Regions from separate parts of the Streptomyces sp. NPDC089915 genome, predicted to be linked through region 3. Evidence: riboswitches for the same ligand, from Rfam matches in the RefSeq annotation. Region 3 holds a riboswitch; each other region holds the start of a gene.

Region 1 (5,214 bases), on a different contig from region 3:
GCGTTGGCGAGGGAGTAGGTGCGCCAGACGGCCGGGACCCGTTCGCTGCTCACGCTGACGTACTGGCCGGGCCGGTACGGGAGCGGGGTGCGGGGGGCCAGCGTCAGCACGCCGATGTCCTCCCCGTACTGGAGGTGCCGCACGACCTCCGCGTCCCACCAGGGCGGGTCCTCGCTCGCGGCGGCGCCGGCCGTCATGGCGTCGGCCATCACCTGGTAGGCCTCGGCCCACGCCTTCTCGACCTCGGGGGTCCAGGCGGCGCCGGAGGTGGCGGCGAGGGCGGCGAGCAGGCTGGCGCCGACGGCGGCGTAGTGCTCGGGGCCGACGAGGAACTTGCGGTGGTCGCGGCCGAGGTCGCGGAGATAGGGGAGGAGGGTGTCGTTCTCCAGGTGGGAGACGACGTGGGTGAGCGCGGCGAAGAGCCGGTCGCGCTGGCGCTCCAGGTCCCCGGCGGATTCCGGGAACAGCCGGCGGATCCCGGGGTTGTGCCAGAAGAGGTGGGAGTAGAAGAACTTGACCGCGTGCTCGGCCCGTCTCTCCACCACCGCGAAACTGCTCTTCAAGATCCTCACGTCCACAGGACCGAAGTAGGAATGTCCGACAAGCCGCCGTCAAGTGATGGCCGATCTGCGGACAGCCGCGACGAACCGTATATAAGGGATGGCCGGTAGCGAGCCGGGATACCGTCGACGGGTGCACGAGCAGACCCCCGACACCCCGCCCACCCCGCCCGCCCCTCCCGTCCCCGAGGCGCCGACCCTCTTCGACTGGGAGTTCGCCACCGACCCCTACCCGGCCTACGCCTGGATGCGCGAGCACTCCCCGGTGCACCGCGCCACGCTGCCCAGCGGGGTCGAGGCCTGGCTGGTGACCCGGTACGCGGACGCCCGCCAGGCCCTCGCCGACCAGCGGCTGAGCAAGAACCCGGCGCACCACGCGGAGCCGGCGCACGCCAAGGGCAAGACCGGGATCCCCGGGGAGCGCAAGGCGGAGCTGATGACCCACCTGCTCAACATCGACCCGCCGGACCACACCCGGCTGCGCCGGCTGGTGTCGAAGGCCTTCACCCCGCGCCGCGTCGCGGAGTTCACCCCGCGCGTGCAGGAGCTGACCGACCACCTCCTCGACCGGATCGTCGAGAAGGCCGGGGCGGAAGGGAAGGGGGAGGCCGACCTCATCCACGAGTTCGCGTTCCCGCTCCCCATCTACGCCATTTGCGAGATGCTCGGCGTACCGCGCGAGGACCAGGACGACTTCCGCGACTGGGCCGGGATGATGATCCGCCACGGCGGCGGACCGCGCGGCGGGGTCGCCCGGTCGGTGAAGCGGATGCGCACCTATCTCGGGGAACTGATCCACCGCAAGCGGGACGATCCGGGCGATGACCTCATCTCCGACCTGATCCGGGCGAGCGACCACGGAGACCACCTGACGGAGGCCGAGGCCACCGCGATGGCCTTCATCCTCCTCTTCGCCGGCTTCGAGACGACCGTGAACCTCATCGGCAACGGCGTCCACTCCCTCTTCATGAACCCGGACCAGCGCGTCCGCCTCCAGGACTCCCTCGCGGCGGGCGAGACCGCCCTGCTGGAGACCGGGATCGAGGAGCTGCTGCGCTACGACGGCCCGGTGGAGCTGGCCACCTGGCGGTTCGCCACCCGGCCGCTGTCCCTCGGCGGGCAGGACATCGCCGTCGGCGACCCCGTGCTGGTGGTCCTCGCGGCGGCCGACCGCGACCCGGCCCGCTTCGCCGATCCGGACACCCTCGACCTCTCCCGGAGTGACAATCAGCACCTCGGGTACGGCCACGGGATCCACTACTGCCTCGGCGCCCCGCTCGCCCGTCTGGAGGGCCAGACGGCGCTCGCGAGTTTGCTGAAGCGTCTGCCGGATCTGGAACTTGCGGTTCCCCCTACGGACCTGCGCTGGCGGGGCGGACTCATCATGCGGGGGCTGCGCACCCTGCCCGTCCGCTTCACAGTCCCGAACGCCTGAGGGGGCGCGCGAAGCCCGGCGGGGCGGCGGAACTGACCGGAATTCAGGCCTCGACCGAACTTGTGACATCCGTTCGAAGGGGGCTAGGTTCTGCCGTTACCCCGCCGTTATGCGAAAGGTGCAGCCTCATGCTTCCCGGGAACGGCCGCCACAGACGCCCCCGTCAGGTCCCCGCCATCGTCGTCACCGCCGGTGTCACCGGCTCAGCGCTGGCCCTGCCGCTGCTCGCCGCGACCGGCGCGAACGCGGCCGACACCGCGACGTGGGACAAGGTCGCCGACTGCGAGAGCGGTGGCACCTGGAGCGCCAACTCCGGCAGCGGGGCCTACGGCGGACTCCAGTTCACCCTGGAGCAGTGGAAGAACGCGGGCGGACTGGAGTTCGCGGAGCGCCCCGACCTCGCGAGCCGCTCCCAGCAGATAGCCGTCGCCGAGCGGGTGCTGGACTCCCAGGGCCCCCAGGCGTGGCCGCTGTGCTCCGCCTCGGCGGGGCTGGCCAAGAACGGGCCCAAGCCCGACGTGGACACCGGGACCTCCAAGACCCCCGGACCGGTCGGCGCCACCCCGGTCCGCCCCGACTTCTCGGTGCCCTCCACCGGCAAGAGCGATCCCTCCACGGACTTCGGGGCCCCCACCCCGGCGCCCGGCACGCCCTCCCCGAGCGTGCTGCCGGACTACCCGCTGGGCGCCAACAGCGGACTGCCCGTCATGCCGGAGCCGGACTACAGCGTCCCGCCCACCACGACCGGCCCCACCGTCCCGCCCACCACCCCCGCCACCCCCACCACCCCCGCGAACCCGGGCGACCAGGGCAACGGCCAGGGAAACCAGGGCAACCCGGGCAACTCCAACAACCAGGGCAACCCGGCCACTCCGACCACCCCGGGCACCCCCACCGCCCCGGTCGACCCCACGGCCCCCGCCACCCCGGGCGCCACCCCCTCCCCCTCGACCACTCCCGCCACAGGGGCCTCCGAGGGCAACGGCAAGCACCGCGGCCCGGCCGCCATCGAGGTGCCGGCGGCCCCTGGCACGGCGTCAGCCGCCGCCGCGGAGCCCACGTACACCGTGAAGCCGGGCGACAACCTGGCGGCCATCGCGGACGCCAACGGCCTCAAGGGCGGATGGAGCGCCCTCTACAAGGCCAACGAGCAGGTCATCGGCACGGACGCGGACCTCATCAAGCCCGGCCAGAACCTGGATCTAACCAAGAAATAGGGGTAGTTCGGGCAGTCGTTACGGGCTGAATGTCCGTTATCGGCAAGTGAGACATGCATCTCTTCCGGACAACTGGCGTGTCTCATTCCGGAACTTCCGCAAACCCCGCTCCGACCTGCGCAAACGTAGTCCCGAGCAACGCAAGTAGGCCGGTTTCTCCCCAAAATCACACGTTGAACATCGGGGAGAGACCTGCCTACCTTCTGAGTCGCCCGCCACCGCGGGCTCCTTCGACCGCATCGCCGAATCCTGCCGGCGGCCGGAGGGAACAGTCGTCGCGCAAGCGCCGTTGGCAGGAGCGGGGGAACCAAGGTAGTTGCCGGGAAAGGCCGTTGAGAGACGGTCCGCGTACCGGCTAGGGGTGAAGACGCGCAGCAGCGCGGCCGGGCAACTCATCCGCCCGAACCCGACAGCTCACCTCGAAGGCGTCGGTGAGGAGAACTCCATGCTGCTTTCCGGCAAGGGCAAGCACCGCCGCGGCTCCAAGGCCGTCCGCATCGTCACGCTCGCCGGTGTCGCCGGTGTGGCCGTCGCCGCTCCGCTGATGGCCGCCGGCTCCGCCAGCGCCGCCACCGTCTCGGAGTGGGACAAGGTCGCCGCGTGCGAGTCCGGCGGCAACTGGTCCATCAACACCGGCAACGGTTACTACGGCGGCCTCCAGTTCTCCGCCTCCACGTGGGCCGCGTACGGCGGCAAGGCGTACGCCTCGCAGGCCAACCAGGCCAGCAAGTCGCAGCAGATAGCCATCGCCGAGAAGGTCCTCAAGGGCCAGGGCAAGGGCGCCTGGCCGTCCTGCGGCGTCGGCCTGTCGAACTCCGCCTACAACGGCGGCGGCTCGACCACCACCCCGGCCAAGCCGAAGCCGGAGACCAAGCCGGCCCCGGCCAAGCCCGCCCCGGCGAAGCCCTCCACCCCGAAGGCCGACACCGAGACCAAGAGCACCGGCTCGGGCTCCGGCAACTGGACCCCGTCCAAGCCGGCCCCGTCGAAGCCGTCGGCGCCGAAGACCGAGACCCCGGCCACCGGCAACGGCTCGTACACGGTCAAGGAGGGTGACACCCTCGGCACCATCGCCGACGCCAACGGCGTCAAGGGCGGCTGGCAGAAGCTGTTCGACCTGAACAAGGACACCGTCCAGGACGCCGACCTGATCTTCCCGGGTCAGAAGCTGAAGCTCAGCTGAATTCCCGCGTAACACCTGAGCGGTAACACCGAGCAGTACCCCGGTACGGCCCGTGGCATCGACGCCCGGCGCGCATCCCCCCGCGCGCCGGGCGTCGTCATGTCCGGGGCCGGGCCCCCGATTTTCCAGGGTCCTATGTCCTGGAAGGCGGGTATTCAGCCCCTTTTTCGTCCCAGGACCCGGGCGGTCGGCTGGCCGACCGCCCGGAGCCGGTTAGGCTCTAGTCGGCGAGGCCGTCCCAGGCCACACGCCACCGCACACCCAGCGTCACATCCCAGAAGGAGATGCTCGTGCCGTCCATCGACGTCGTCGTAGCCCGGGAAATCCTGGACTCCCGAGGCAACCCCACGGTCGAGGTCGAGGTGGGCCTCGACGACGGCAGCACCGGCCGTGCTGCCGTTCCGTCCGGCGCCTCCACCGGTGCCTTCGAGGCCATCGAGCTCCGTGACGGCGACCCCAGCCGCTACATGGGCAAGGGTGTCGAGAAGGCCGTCCTCGCGGTCATCGAGCAGATCGGCCCGGAGCTCGTCGGCTACGACGCCACCGAGCAGCGCCTGATCGACCAGGCCATGTTCGACCTCGACGCCACCGACAACAAGGGCTCCCTCGGCGCCAACGCCATCCTCGGCGTCTCCCTCGCCGTCGCGCACGCCGCGTCGGAGGCCTCGGACCTCCCGCTCTTCCGCTACCTCGGCGGCCCGAACGCGCACCTGCTGCCCGTTCCGATGATGAACATCCTCAACGGTGGGTCGCACGCCGACTCCAACGTGGACATCCAGGAGTTCATGATCGCCCCGATCGGCGCGGAGTCCTTCTCCG
Region 2 (5,214 bases), on a different contig from region 3:
GCGACGACCGCTTCGGGCGTCCCCGTGACCATCGCGAAGGCGGGCGGCGACCCCGTCAACGCCGCTTCCATGCTGGCGGTCCTGGGCCTGGGCGCCCAGGGCGGCGAGGAGGTCGTCCTGGCGTCCGAGGCCGACGGCGCGGAGGCCGCGCTGGACCGCCTCGCGAAGCTGGTCGCGGAGGGCCTGGAGGAACTCCCGGAAACCGTCTGACCCCTTCTTCACCCGAAGCCGCGGCCCCACCACCCCGGGGACCGCGGCTTCGTGCTGTCCGAGGCGTGCGGAAGGGCGGGGAGGGGCGAAATCGCGCCTGCCGATAATCACCCCGCCGGAAATCACGCGGCGGAAAACAATTCGGCCGCACTCCCTTTTCCTACACGCCCCGCGTTAATTCCGGCCACCCGCCGTGTTTACGGCACGTTGCAAAGTCCTCACCCGGGGCCGGAAAACACCCATCGCCCGCTCCCCGTGCAGCGCGGCCAGCGCCCGCGCCCGTTCCGCGTCCCCGCGCGCCACCGCGTCCACGACGGCCCCGTGCTCCGCCCAGGAGTCCACCGGCCGCACCGGCGCCCCCACCTCGTACAGCCAGGCGACCTTGCGCCGGGTCTGCGTCAGCAGGGCGATCAGCCCCGGGCTGCCGGACGCCTGCGCCAGGGTCTCGTGGAACCAGCTCCCCAGCGCCCGCAGATCCTCCCCCTGCGCCCGCCTGGCCCGCTCCTGGCCCAGCCGCACCAGCCCCCGCAGCACCCTCAGGTGCGCCTCGGTGCGCCGCCGGGCCGCGCGCGCGGCCGCGAGGGGCTCCAGCAGCAGCCGCAGCTCCAGCAGATCGGCCGCCTCCTGCTCGCTCGGCTCGGCCACGCAGGCCCCCGCGTGGCGCCGGGTGATGACGAACCCCTCGGACTCCAGCGTGCGCAGCGCCTCGCGCACCGGGACGCGCGAGACCCCGTACCGGCGGGCGAGCACCTCCTCGGTCAGCCGGCCGCCCGGCCCGAAAAAGCCCGAGACGATATCGTCGCGAATGGCTGTACACACCGCGTGCGCCGGAATACGCAAGGCCGGACCTCCGCTGGGTTTCGTATCCATCGACCGTGCTGCCACTGCGACTCTATTGCAACGCGCGGAGATTTCCGAGAACGCCCGGAAATTCGGAACGGAACGCGGAAGGCCCCGGCTCGGTGAGCCGGGGCCTTCGTGCGGAAAGGGGGTGTCGGGTCAGATGCCGACGCCGTGCTGGCGCAGGTAGGCCAGCGGGTTGATGTCCGTGCCGTACGTGGCGCCGGTGCGGGCCTCGAAGTGCAGGTGCGGGCCGCTGGAGTTGCCGGTCGAGCCGGACAGGCCGATCTGCTGGCCCGCGGTGACGCTCTCGCCGACCGAGACGTTCAGCGACAGCAGGTGGCCGTACTGGGTGTAGGTGCCGTCGTTGTGGCGGATCACGACGTTGTTGCCGTAGGCGCCGCCCCAGCCGGCCTCGACGATCGTGCCCGAGCCCACCGCGTGGACGGAGGTGCCCTCGTCGGCGTGGAAGTCGATGCCCGTGTGGCTGCCGGAGGACCACATGCCGCCGCCCGCGCCGTACTGGGTGCTGACGTAGGAGCCGTCGACCGGGGCGACGAAGGTGTTGGCGCGCTTGCGGGCCTCTTCCTTGGCGGCCTTCTCCGCGGCTTCCTTCTCGGCCTTCTCCTTGGCCTCGGCCATGCGCTTCGCCTCGGCGGCGCGGGTCTTCGCGTCGGCCTCGGCCTGCGCCTGGGCGGCGACGGACTCGGCGGCGGTCTGCTGGGTGGCGGCCTGGACCTCGATGTCGTCCTGGAGGCCGTCGGCGACGACGACGGCGTTCAGCGCGCCGGTGTCCTCGACGGAGGGGCCCCCGTGGGAGTCGGCGGCGAAGGCCGGGGCCGCGAGGGTGCCCACCACGCCCGTGGTGGCGAGGGCGGCTATGCCGGCGTAGCCGGCGGTCTTGCGGCTCAGACGGCTCGAACCGCGGTGCTTACCGGAACCGGCTGCACGACTGCCAAACGCCATGGCGGGGGTGATCCTTTCCTTCCCTCTCGCCTACCGGGTTAGCTGACGGGTTCGGAGCAGGAAGGTCTCCTACGGGCCCCCTCTTGCGAGGCGGTCCGATTCACCCCAGGGACTGATGTGGGTCCCCGGCTCCCCAGGCTCGCGCCTGACGGGGACTCGGCGATCGCTGCCCGGTGCCGCGGCTGCGGCTGGCACAAGTGACGGACAGCACGCCTGACGCTAGGCGGATCATCAGTCAATCGCCAAACAGACGAGCGGATTTGTTGCGTACGCCACACCGCATAACCGCAACCACATCACTAAACGGACAAAGGGGGCCCGGTGGATGCTCCACCGGGCCCCCTCGCCATCGGGCCGGACCAGGCCGGTTCAGGCCGACTTCCGGTCAGTTGCCGCTCGGCCGCCCGTCAGTTGGTGACGACCGTGACCTCGCCGATCCCGAGGGCCAGGACGGGCTCCTCGATCTGCGCCGCGTCGCCCACGAGGATCGTGACCAGCCGGTCCACCGGGAAGGCGCTCACGACCGCCGAAGTGGCCTCCGCCGTACCGGTTTCGGCCAGCCGCGCGTACAGCCGCGCCTGGTAGTCGTCCGGCAGCTCCTGCTCGACCTGGTCGGCCAGCGTCCCGGCGACCGAGGCGGCCGTCTCGAACTTCAGCGGGGCCACGCCCACCAGGTTCTGCACCGCCACGTCGCGCTCGGCGTCCGTGAGGCCCTCGGCGGCGAGGGTGCGCAGCACCTGCCACAGGTCCGCCAGCGCCGGACCGGTGTTGGGGGTGTCCACCGAGCCGCTGATGGCGAGCATCGAGGCGCCCTTGCCGTCGGCCGTGGAACGCAGCACCTGGCCGAAGGCGCGCACGCCGTACGTGTAGCCCTTCTCCTCGCGCAGCACCTTGTCCAGGCGGGAGGTCAGGGTGCCGCCCAGGCAGTAGGTGCCGAGGACCTGCGGGGCCCAGACGATGTCGTGCCGGTCCGGCCCGATCCGGCCGATCAGCAGCTGCGTCTGGACGGCTCCGGGCCGGTCCACGATGATCACGCGGCCCGAGTCGTCAGCCGTGACCGGCGGCACCGGCAGGGCCTCGGCGGTGTCGCCCGTCCAGGCGCCCAGGGTGTCGGCGAGGACGGCGTCCAGGTCGACGCCGGTCAGGTCGCCCACGATCACCGCGGTGGCGGTGGAGGGGCGTACGTGGGCCTCGAAGAAGGCGCGTACTGCGGCGGAGTCGATCCGCGCGACCGTCTCCTCGGTGCCCTGGCGGGGCCGGGACATGCGCAGCGTGGCCGGGAACAGCTCCTTGGAGAGCTCCTTCGCGGCGCGGCGCTGCGGGTTGGCCTGCTCGTGCGGGATCTCGTCGAGCCGGTTGCGCACCAGCCGGGACACCTCGGCGTCGTCGAACGCCGGGGCGCGCAGCGCCTCGGCGAGCAGCCCGAGCGCCTTGGGCAGGCGGGAGACCGGGACCTCCAGGGAGACGCGCAGGCCGGGGTGGTCGGCGTGGGCGTCGAGGGTGGCTCCGCAGCGCTCCAGCTCGGCGGCGAACTCCTCGGCGGACTGCTTGTCGGTGCCCTCCGACAGGGCGCGGGCCATGATGGTGGCCACCCCGTCGAGGCCCGCGGGCTCGGCGTCGAGCGGGGCCGCGAGGTTGACCTCGACGGCGACGACCTGCTGGCCGGGGCGGTGGCAGCGCAGCAGGGTCAGCCCGTTGCCGAGGGTGGAGCGCTCGGGGGCGGGGAAGGCCCACGGCGCGGCCTCGCCGGCCTCGGGGCGCGGGTGGAAGGTCATCGTGACGGCTGCGGTGTCGCTCACTGCTCCGCCCCCTCGTTCTCGTCGCTCTCGTCGTTCTCTTCGGAGCCGGCCAGCGGCTCGTAGACCAGGACCGCGCGGTTGTCGGGGCGCAGCCGGGCGGCGGCCACGGCCTGCACCTCCTCCGCGGTGACGGCCAGGACCCGCTCGACGGCCGTCAGGGCCAGCTGCGGGTCGCCGAACAGCACCGCGAAGCGGCACAGTTCGTCGGCGCGGCCGGCGACGGTGCCCAGCCGGTCCAGCCACTCGCGCTCCAGCTGGGCCTGGGCGCGCTCCATCTCGTCGGCCGTGGGGCCCTCGGCGGCGAACCGGCCGAGCTCCTCGTCGACCGCCGCCTCGATGGCGGGGACCTCGACGCCGCTGGAGGTCTTGACGTCCAGCCAGCCCAGGGAGGGGGCGCCGGCGAGCCGCAGCAGGCCGAAGCCGGCCGCGACGGCGCTCTGGTCGCGGCGGACCAGGCGGTTGTGCAGGCGGGAGGACTCGCCGCCGCCGAGGATGGTCAGCGCCACGTCGGCGGCGTCGCACTCGCGGGTGCCGTCGTGCGGCAGGCGGTAGGCGGCCATCAGCGCGCGGGCCGGGACCTCCTCGACGATCTCCTCGCGGAGCTGCCCGCCCATGGTCTCGGGGAGGGAGCCGTCGCGGGGCGGCTGCTTGCCGTCGTGCGCCGGGATGCTGCCGAAGTACTTCTCGACCCAGGCGAGGGTGCGCTCGGGGTCGATGTCGCCCACGACCGACAGGACGGCGTTGTTGGGCGCGTAGTACGTGCGGAAGAAGTTCCGGGCGTCCTCGAGGGAGGCGGCGTCCAGATCGGCCATGGAACCGATCGGGGTGTGGTGGTACGGGTGGCCCTCGGGGTAGGCCAGGGCGGTCAGCCGCTCGAACGCCGTGCCGTACGGGACGTTGTCGTAGCGCTGGCGGCGCTCGTTCTTGACGACGTCGCGCTGGTTCTCCATGGACTCCTCGTCCAGGGCGGCGAGCAGCGAGCCCATGCGGTCCGCCTCCAGCCACAGGGCGAGCTCCAGCTGGTGGGCCGGCATCGTCTCGAAGTAGTTCGTGCGCTCGAAGCTGGTGGTGCCGTTCAGCGAGCCGCCGGCGCCCTGGACGAGCTCGAAGTGCCCGTTGCCCGATACGCTCGCCGAGCCCTGGAACATCAGGTGCTCGAAGAGGTGAGCCAGACCGGTCCGCCCCTTGACTTCGTGGCGCGAGCCGACGTCGTACCAGAGGCAGACGGCGGCGACCGGGGTGAGGTGGTCCTCGGACAGCACCACGCGCAGGCCGTTGGCCAGCCGGTGCTCGGTCGCTGTCAGGCCGCCGGAGCCGGCCTGAGCTGTGGCCGTGTGACCCATGGGCATGTGGTCCCTTCGATCGCGATGCAGAGATTTCTTATCGACCTGCCACTGTA
Region 3 (5,214 bases):
GCTCGCCGGCGGTTTGGCCAGCTCGGCGAGGGTGGTGGGGTAGACGGGGATCGGTGCGCCGGGGTTGCGCCGGATCCGCTGCTCCTTGTGGAAGTAGATCTTGGCGAATTCCAGCATCGAGCCGGAAGGCCTGGTCCTGGCCCCCACCGGGTTCTGGAAGACGCCGTCGGCGAAGTTCGGCGAGCGCAGGATGCGCTCCAGCCGCGCGCCGGACGCGTCCGCGCCGAAGGCTTCGGGCCGCAGGGCGCGCAGCCGGGGACGCAGGGGAAGGGAGCCGGTCAAGGCGCCTCCTGGGTAGTGCGGGTGGGGTGGGGCGGGGTACGCCCACGACCATCCCAACGCGCACCGGCTTCCGAGGATTCCGCCCCGCCGGGTCCCGCCGGTCCGCGCCCGGTCCGCGCCCGGTCCGCGCCGGGCCGGCGCGGGGCCCCGCACGGCTGGCGGCACGCCCCGGCGGCCGGGCCCGGCACGGCGCCGGGCCCGGCCGTACGGCCTACAGCGGGAGCAGGTCCGGGCGCTTGGCCTCGACGTGGTCGCCGGAGGACTCCCCGCGCAGCCGCCGCCCGATCCAGGGCACGAGGTGCTCGCGCGCCCACTGGATGTTGTCGCGGGTGACGTCCACGGAGCCGCGGGGCGCGGCCGGCGGCCAGGGCTGGTCGGGGTCGGCCGGCACCTCGTAGCCGAGGACCTGCGCGGCGCGCAGCGCGACGCGGGTGTGGCCCTCGGGCGAGAGGTGGAGGCGGTCGCCGTCCCAGGCGCGGCGGTCCTGGACGGTCTTCAGCGACCAGAGGTCCAGGACCGGGCAGCCGTAGCGGTCCGCGATGGCCCGCACGTGGACGTTGTACGTCGCGATCTTGCCCCGCAGGTGCTTGAGGACGGGGACGCCCCGGGTGTCGAACCCGGTGGTGATCATCACGAGGCCGACGGAGGCCGTGAGGTCGGCCACGGCCGCCTCGAAGCGCTCGGCCACGTCGTCGGGGTCGCTGCCGGGCCGGATGATGTCGTTGCCGCCCGCACAGAAGGACACCAGGTCGGGGGCGAGTTCCTTGGCCCGCGGGACCTGCTCCTCCACGATCTGGTCGAGCACCTTGCCCCGTACCGCGAGGTTCGCGTATCGGAAGTCGTGCTCGTCGCGCTGATCTCCCAGGAGTACGGCGAACCGGTCCGCCCAGCCGAGATAGGAATCCCCGGGTCCCGGGTCCCCCACGCCTTCGGTGAAGCTGTCCCCGATCGCCGCGTACGAGCCGATGGTCTTGAGTGTCGTCTTCGTCGCTGCCACGGGAACCCATCCTTCACCCCCGCCGCCAACCTACGCCAACGTAATGAGGGGTTGACGGACCGTGATCTATACCACCCGGGGGATAAGGAATAAGTACAAGCGGGGCCGGGACCCCCCTCGGGTCCCGGCCCCACGCGCGGCGGCGCTCCGCCGCCGGACGGCCTCAGACGCTGACGCCCTTCGAGCGGAGGTAGGCCAGCGGGTCGATGTCGGAGCCGTAGGACGGGCCCGTGCGGATCTCGAAGTGGAGGTGCGGGCCGGTCACGTTGCCGGTGGCGCCGGAGAGCCCGATGGACTGGCCGGCGGTGACGGTCTGGCCCGTCGAGACGTTCAGCTGGGACAGGTGGCCGTACTGGGAGTACTTGCCGTCGGCGTGCCGGATGACGACCTGGTTGCCGTACGCGCCTCCCCAGCCTGCGGAAACGACGGTGCCCGCGCCGACGGCCCGGACGGTGGTGCCGGTGCTCGCGATGAAGTCGACGCCGGTGTGGTAGCCGGAGGACCACATGGCACCGGGCGTGCGGTACGCGGTGGAGACGCCGCCGGCGACGGGGGCGACGAACCCGGCGGCGCTCGCGGGGGCGGACTGGGCGGCCGGAGCGGACTGCTTCATTCCGCGGGACGGGGCGGCGGAGCCCTTCAGCGGCGTACCGCCGGCGGGGCGGGACGCGCCCTGCGCCGCGGCGGCGCCGTCGGAGGCGGCGGAGCCGGACCCGCCCTCATCGGCCGCCGGAGTACCGGTCGAGGTCTCCTCGGCGGGCGCTTCAGCCGCCTTCGGGGCCGGGGCCGCGCCCTGCCCGCCGAGGGTCAGGCGCAGGCCCGGGTGGATGAGGGAGGGGTCGTCGCCGACGGCCTCACGGTTGTCGGCGTACAGCCGCTCCCAGCCGCCGGAGAGGCCGCGCCCGGCGGCGATCGTCGAGAGGCAGTCGCCGGGGGCGACCGTGTAGACGGAGGGGGCGGCGGACGGCGCGGCGGCGGGGGCGGCCGTCCGCACGGCCGCCGGGGCCCGGTCCGGTGCGGCGGCCGGCGCCGCCGCGGCGGGAGCGGCGGCCTGGGCGCCCGTGGCGACCGTCAGCGGCAGCGCGAGGGCCGCGCCGCCGGTGCCGGCGAGGGCGAGGCCGCGGGATATGGAACGGGACTTCGGACGGCGGTGCTTACCCTTTCCGGGCATGGCGAATTCCTCTCCGGCGCCTGCGAGGTGAGCTGTCGGGTTCGGACTGGAGATGTCCGGCCGTACGGTCACGGCTTCACCCCGAGCCGTTCCGGAATGATCCGGAACGGCGGCTTTCCTGGTTCCCCCGCTCCTGCCGCGCGCGTCGTTGGTCGGGTGCGGTTCCCGGGCGGCGGCAGGATTAGGCGGTCCACCCGGATCGCTCGCGAAGGTAATCCAGCGGGACCGCGGGCAACAAGCCGTGAATTCCCTGACGGAATAGCAGGTATGAGGGATCAACGGAATGACGGTCACCCTGCGTCCATTCCGGATCCGCAACGGCCGCTCCGACAGGGGAATTCGGTTTTCGCGATCAGGCACGCACGGTCACCGTATGATCTGGCTCACGGAGTTCGGCCCGATCTCTCGTCCACCTATGGCAAGTTGGTTCCAACCAGAGCAATTCGGACACGCGGCACACGCGAAGGAGCAGACGTGACCCAGCAGATACCCCAGGACCTGCCCGCACACCCCGAGCCCACGCCCGAGATGACCGGAGTGCGCAATTTCCGTGACGTGGGCGGGCTGCCGACCACGGACGGACGATCGGTCAGGCCGGGACGACTGTTCCGAAGCGGACATCTGGCGCATGCCACCGAAACCGACGCAGAGTTCCTCGCCTCCCTCGGGCTGCACACCGTCTTCGACTTCCGCAACCGCGCCGACCGCGCCCTGGAGGGCCCGGACGTCGAACTGCCGGGCGTGCGCAACGTGAACATCCCGCTCTCGGACCCGGCCGACGGCGGGGAGTTCTGGCGGATCGTCCGCGAGGGGGGCCTCGACCGGCTCCGCGCGCTCCTGGGCGAGGGCCGGGCCGCCGCCCGCATGGCGGAGTCGTACCGGGAGATGGTCCGCCACCGCACCCCCGAGCACGGCCGCGTGGTCCGCGCGCTCGCCGAGGACAGCGTCCCGGCGCTGCTGCACTGCGCGGCGGGCAAGGACCGGGCGGGCCTGTCGATCGCCGTGACCCTGCTCGCGATCGGGGTCGACCGCGAGGCGATCACGGCGGACTACATGGCCTCGAACGCCCCGCACAACCGCTACCGGCTGCTGCGCGGGGACGACACCCCCGAGACCCGCGACCCCGAGGTGACGGAGCTGCTGGCGCCGCTGTTCGAGGCCCGGCCCGAGTACCTGGACGCCGCGTACGAGACCGTCGACGCGCACTGGGGCGGGGTGGAGCGCTACCTCGCGGAGGGCCTGGGGCTGACCCCGGCGACGCGGGAGCGGCTGCGGGACCGGCTGCTGGACTGACCCCGGACCGGCGCGGGGCCCCGGCGGACCGGGGCCCCGTACGTCCGGCTCGGGCTAGCGGTTGCCGACCGCCTGCTTGACCAGGGTCCGGCCGAAGTCCCACATCAGCGAGCCCCCGCCGTGCGCCTCGTCCATGACCTCCCGGAAGGCGGCCACGAACCGGTCCACGTCCGCCTCGTCCACGATCAGCGGCGGGATCAGCTTGATGACCTCCAGATGGTCCCCCGAGACCTGGGTGAGGATCCGGTGCCTGTTCAGCAGCGGCACCACCACCATCTGCGCGAACAGCCCCTTGCGGGCCGCCTGGAGCATCGTCCAGCGGCCGCGCAGGGCCAGCGAGGAGGGCCGGCCGAACTCGATGCCGATCATCAGCCCGCGGCCCCGCACCTCGTGCAGCATCTCGTACTCGTCCACCAGCGCGGCCAGCCGCCCGCGCAGCAGCTCGCCCATGGCCCGCGCGTTGGCCACCACCTCCTCGTCCTCCATGACGTGGAGGACCGCCAGCCCGGCGGCCATCGCCTGGGCGTTGGAGCCGAAGCTCGCGGAGTGCACCAGCACCCGGTCCATGGACGAGTACACCTTCTGGAAGATCCAGTCCTTGCCCAGGGTCGCCCCGACGGGCACGTAGCCGCCGGAGAGGGCCTTGGCCACGCAGACCAGGTCGGGCTCCACGCCCGGTTCGTGCTGGTACGCGTAGAAGTCCCCGGTCCGGCCGAGCCCGGTCTGCACCTCGTCGGCGATCAGGAGCGCCTTGTGCCGGTGCAGGAGCTCCTGGGCGGCGCGCAGGAACCCCGGCGGGGCGGCGTGCACCCCCTTGCCCTGGATCGGCTCGACGACGAAGGCGGCCACGTCGCCCCGGCGCAGCTCGCGCTCCAGGGCCGCCAGGTCGCCGAGCGCGATCCTCGTGTCGGGCAGCAGCGGGGCGAAGCCGTCGCGGAAGCCGCCCTCCCCGTTGACCGACAGGGAGCCCGTGGTGAGCCCGTGGAAGGCGTGGTCGCAGTAGAGGACCCTGGGCCGGCCGGTGGCGTAGCGGGCGAACTTCAGGGCGGTCTCGACCGCCTCGGTGCCGCTGTTGCCGAAGAAGACGCGGTCCAGGTGGGGGCTGTGGGAGAGCAGCTTCTCGGCCAGCAGCCCGGGCAGCGGCTGGCAGTCGAAGCGGGTCAGGTCGGCGAGCTGGGCGTCCAGGACCTCGTGCAGGGCCCGGCGGACCACGGGGTGGTGGCGGCCCAGGCCCATCACCCCGAAGCCGGCGAGCATGTCGAGGTAGTCGTTGCCCTCGTCGTCCCAGAAGTGGGCGCCCTCGGCGCGCACGTAGACCTTGTCGAAACCGATGGTGCGCAGCATGCGGGGCAGCTGGTGGTTGAGGTGGCGGGCGTGCAGCTCGTACCGTTCGCCGCCGCGCTCGGCCAGCAGGGCGGCGAGGTCGAACCCGCCGCCCCCGCCGGCCGGACCTGCCTGCGGCCGCGTCATG

The links. Region 3 has a riboswitch for cyclic di-AMP ahead of AB0O29_RS17140 (LysM peptidoglycan-binding domain-containing M23 family metallopeptidase). Riboswitches for the same ligand answer to the same signal wherever they lie in the genome.
Region 1: another riboswitch for cyclic di-AMP. It lies ahead of AB0O29_RS05035 (transglycosylase family protein); the one in region 3 lies ahead of AB0O29_RS17140 (LysM peptidoglycan-binding domain-containing M23 family metallopeptidase).
Region 2: another riboswitch for cyclic di-AMP. It lies ahead of AB0O29_RS26795 (M23 family metallopeptidase); the one in region 3 lies ahead of AB0O29_RS17140 (LysM peptidoglycan-binding domain-containing M23 family metallopeptidase).

The regions. Positions count from the first base shown of each region.
Region 1 covers NZ_JBFBGN010000009.1:76,271-81,484, reverse strand. The annotation lists gene AB0O29_RS05050 (globin domain-containing protein) at 1-572, opposite strand, end outside; gene AB0O29_RS05045 (cytochrome P450) at 694-1,995, shown strand; gene AB0O29_RS05040 (transglycosylase family protein) at 2,124-3,212, shown strand; cyclic di-AMP (ydaO/yuaA leader) riboswitch at 3,487-3,655, shown strand; gene AB0O29_RS05035 (transglycosylase family protein) at 3,658-4,395, shown strand; gene eno (phosphopyruvate hydratase) at 4,680-5,214, shown strand, end outside.
Region 2 covers NZ_JBFBGN010000114.1:7,384-12,597, reverse strand. The annotation lists gene AB0O29_RS26805 (HPr family phosphocarrier protein) at 1-210, shown strand, start outside; gene AB0O29_RS26800 (GntR family transcriptional regulator) at 385-1,050, opposite strand; gene AB0O29_RS26795 (M23 family metallopeptidase) at 1,210-2,016, opposite strand; cyclic di-AMP (ydaO/yuaA leader) riboswitch at 2,029-2,188, opposite strand; gene AB0O29_RS26790 (pitrilysin family protein) at 2,424-3,815, opposite strand; gene AB0O29_RS26785 (pitrilysin family protein) at 3,812-5,158, opposite strand.
Region 3 covers NZ_JBFBGN010000049.1:21,129-26,342, reverse strand. The annotation lists gene AB0O29_RS17150 (MBL fold metallo-hydrolase) at 1-282, opposite strand, end outside; gene AB0O29_RS17145 (SGNH/GDSL hydrolase family protein) at 494-1,279, opposite strand; gene AB0O29_RS17140 (LysM peptidoglycan-binding domain-containing M23 family metallopeptidase) at 1,443-2,450, opposite strand; cyclic di-AMP (ydaO/yuaA leader) riboswitch at 2,455-2,608, opposite strand; gene AB0O29_RS17135 (tyrosine-protein phosphatase) at 2,925-3,743, shown strand; gene AB0O29_RS17130 (aspartate aminotransferase family protein) at 3,798-5,213, opposite strand; gene hpnH (adenosyl-hopene transferase HpnH) at 5,210-5,214, opposite strand, start outside.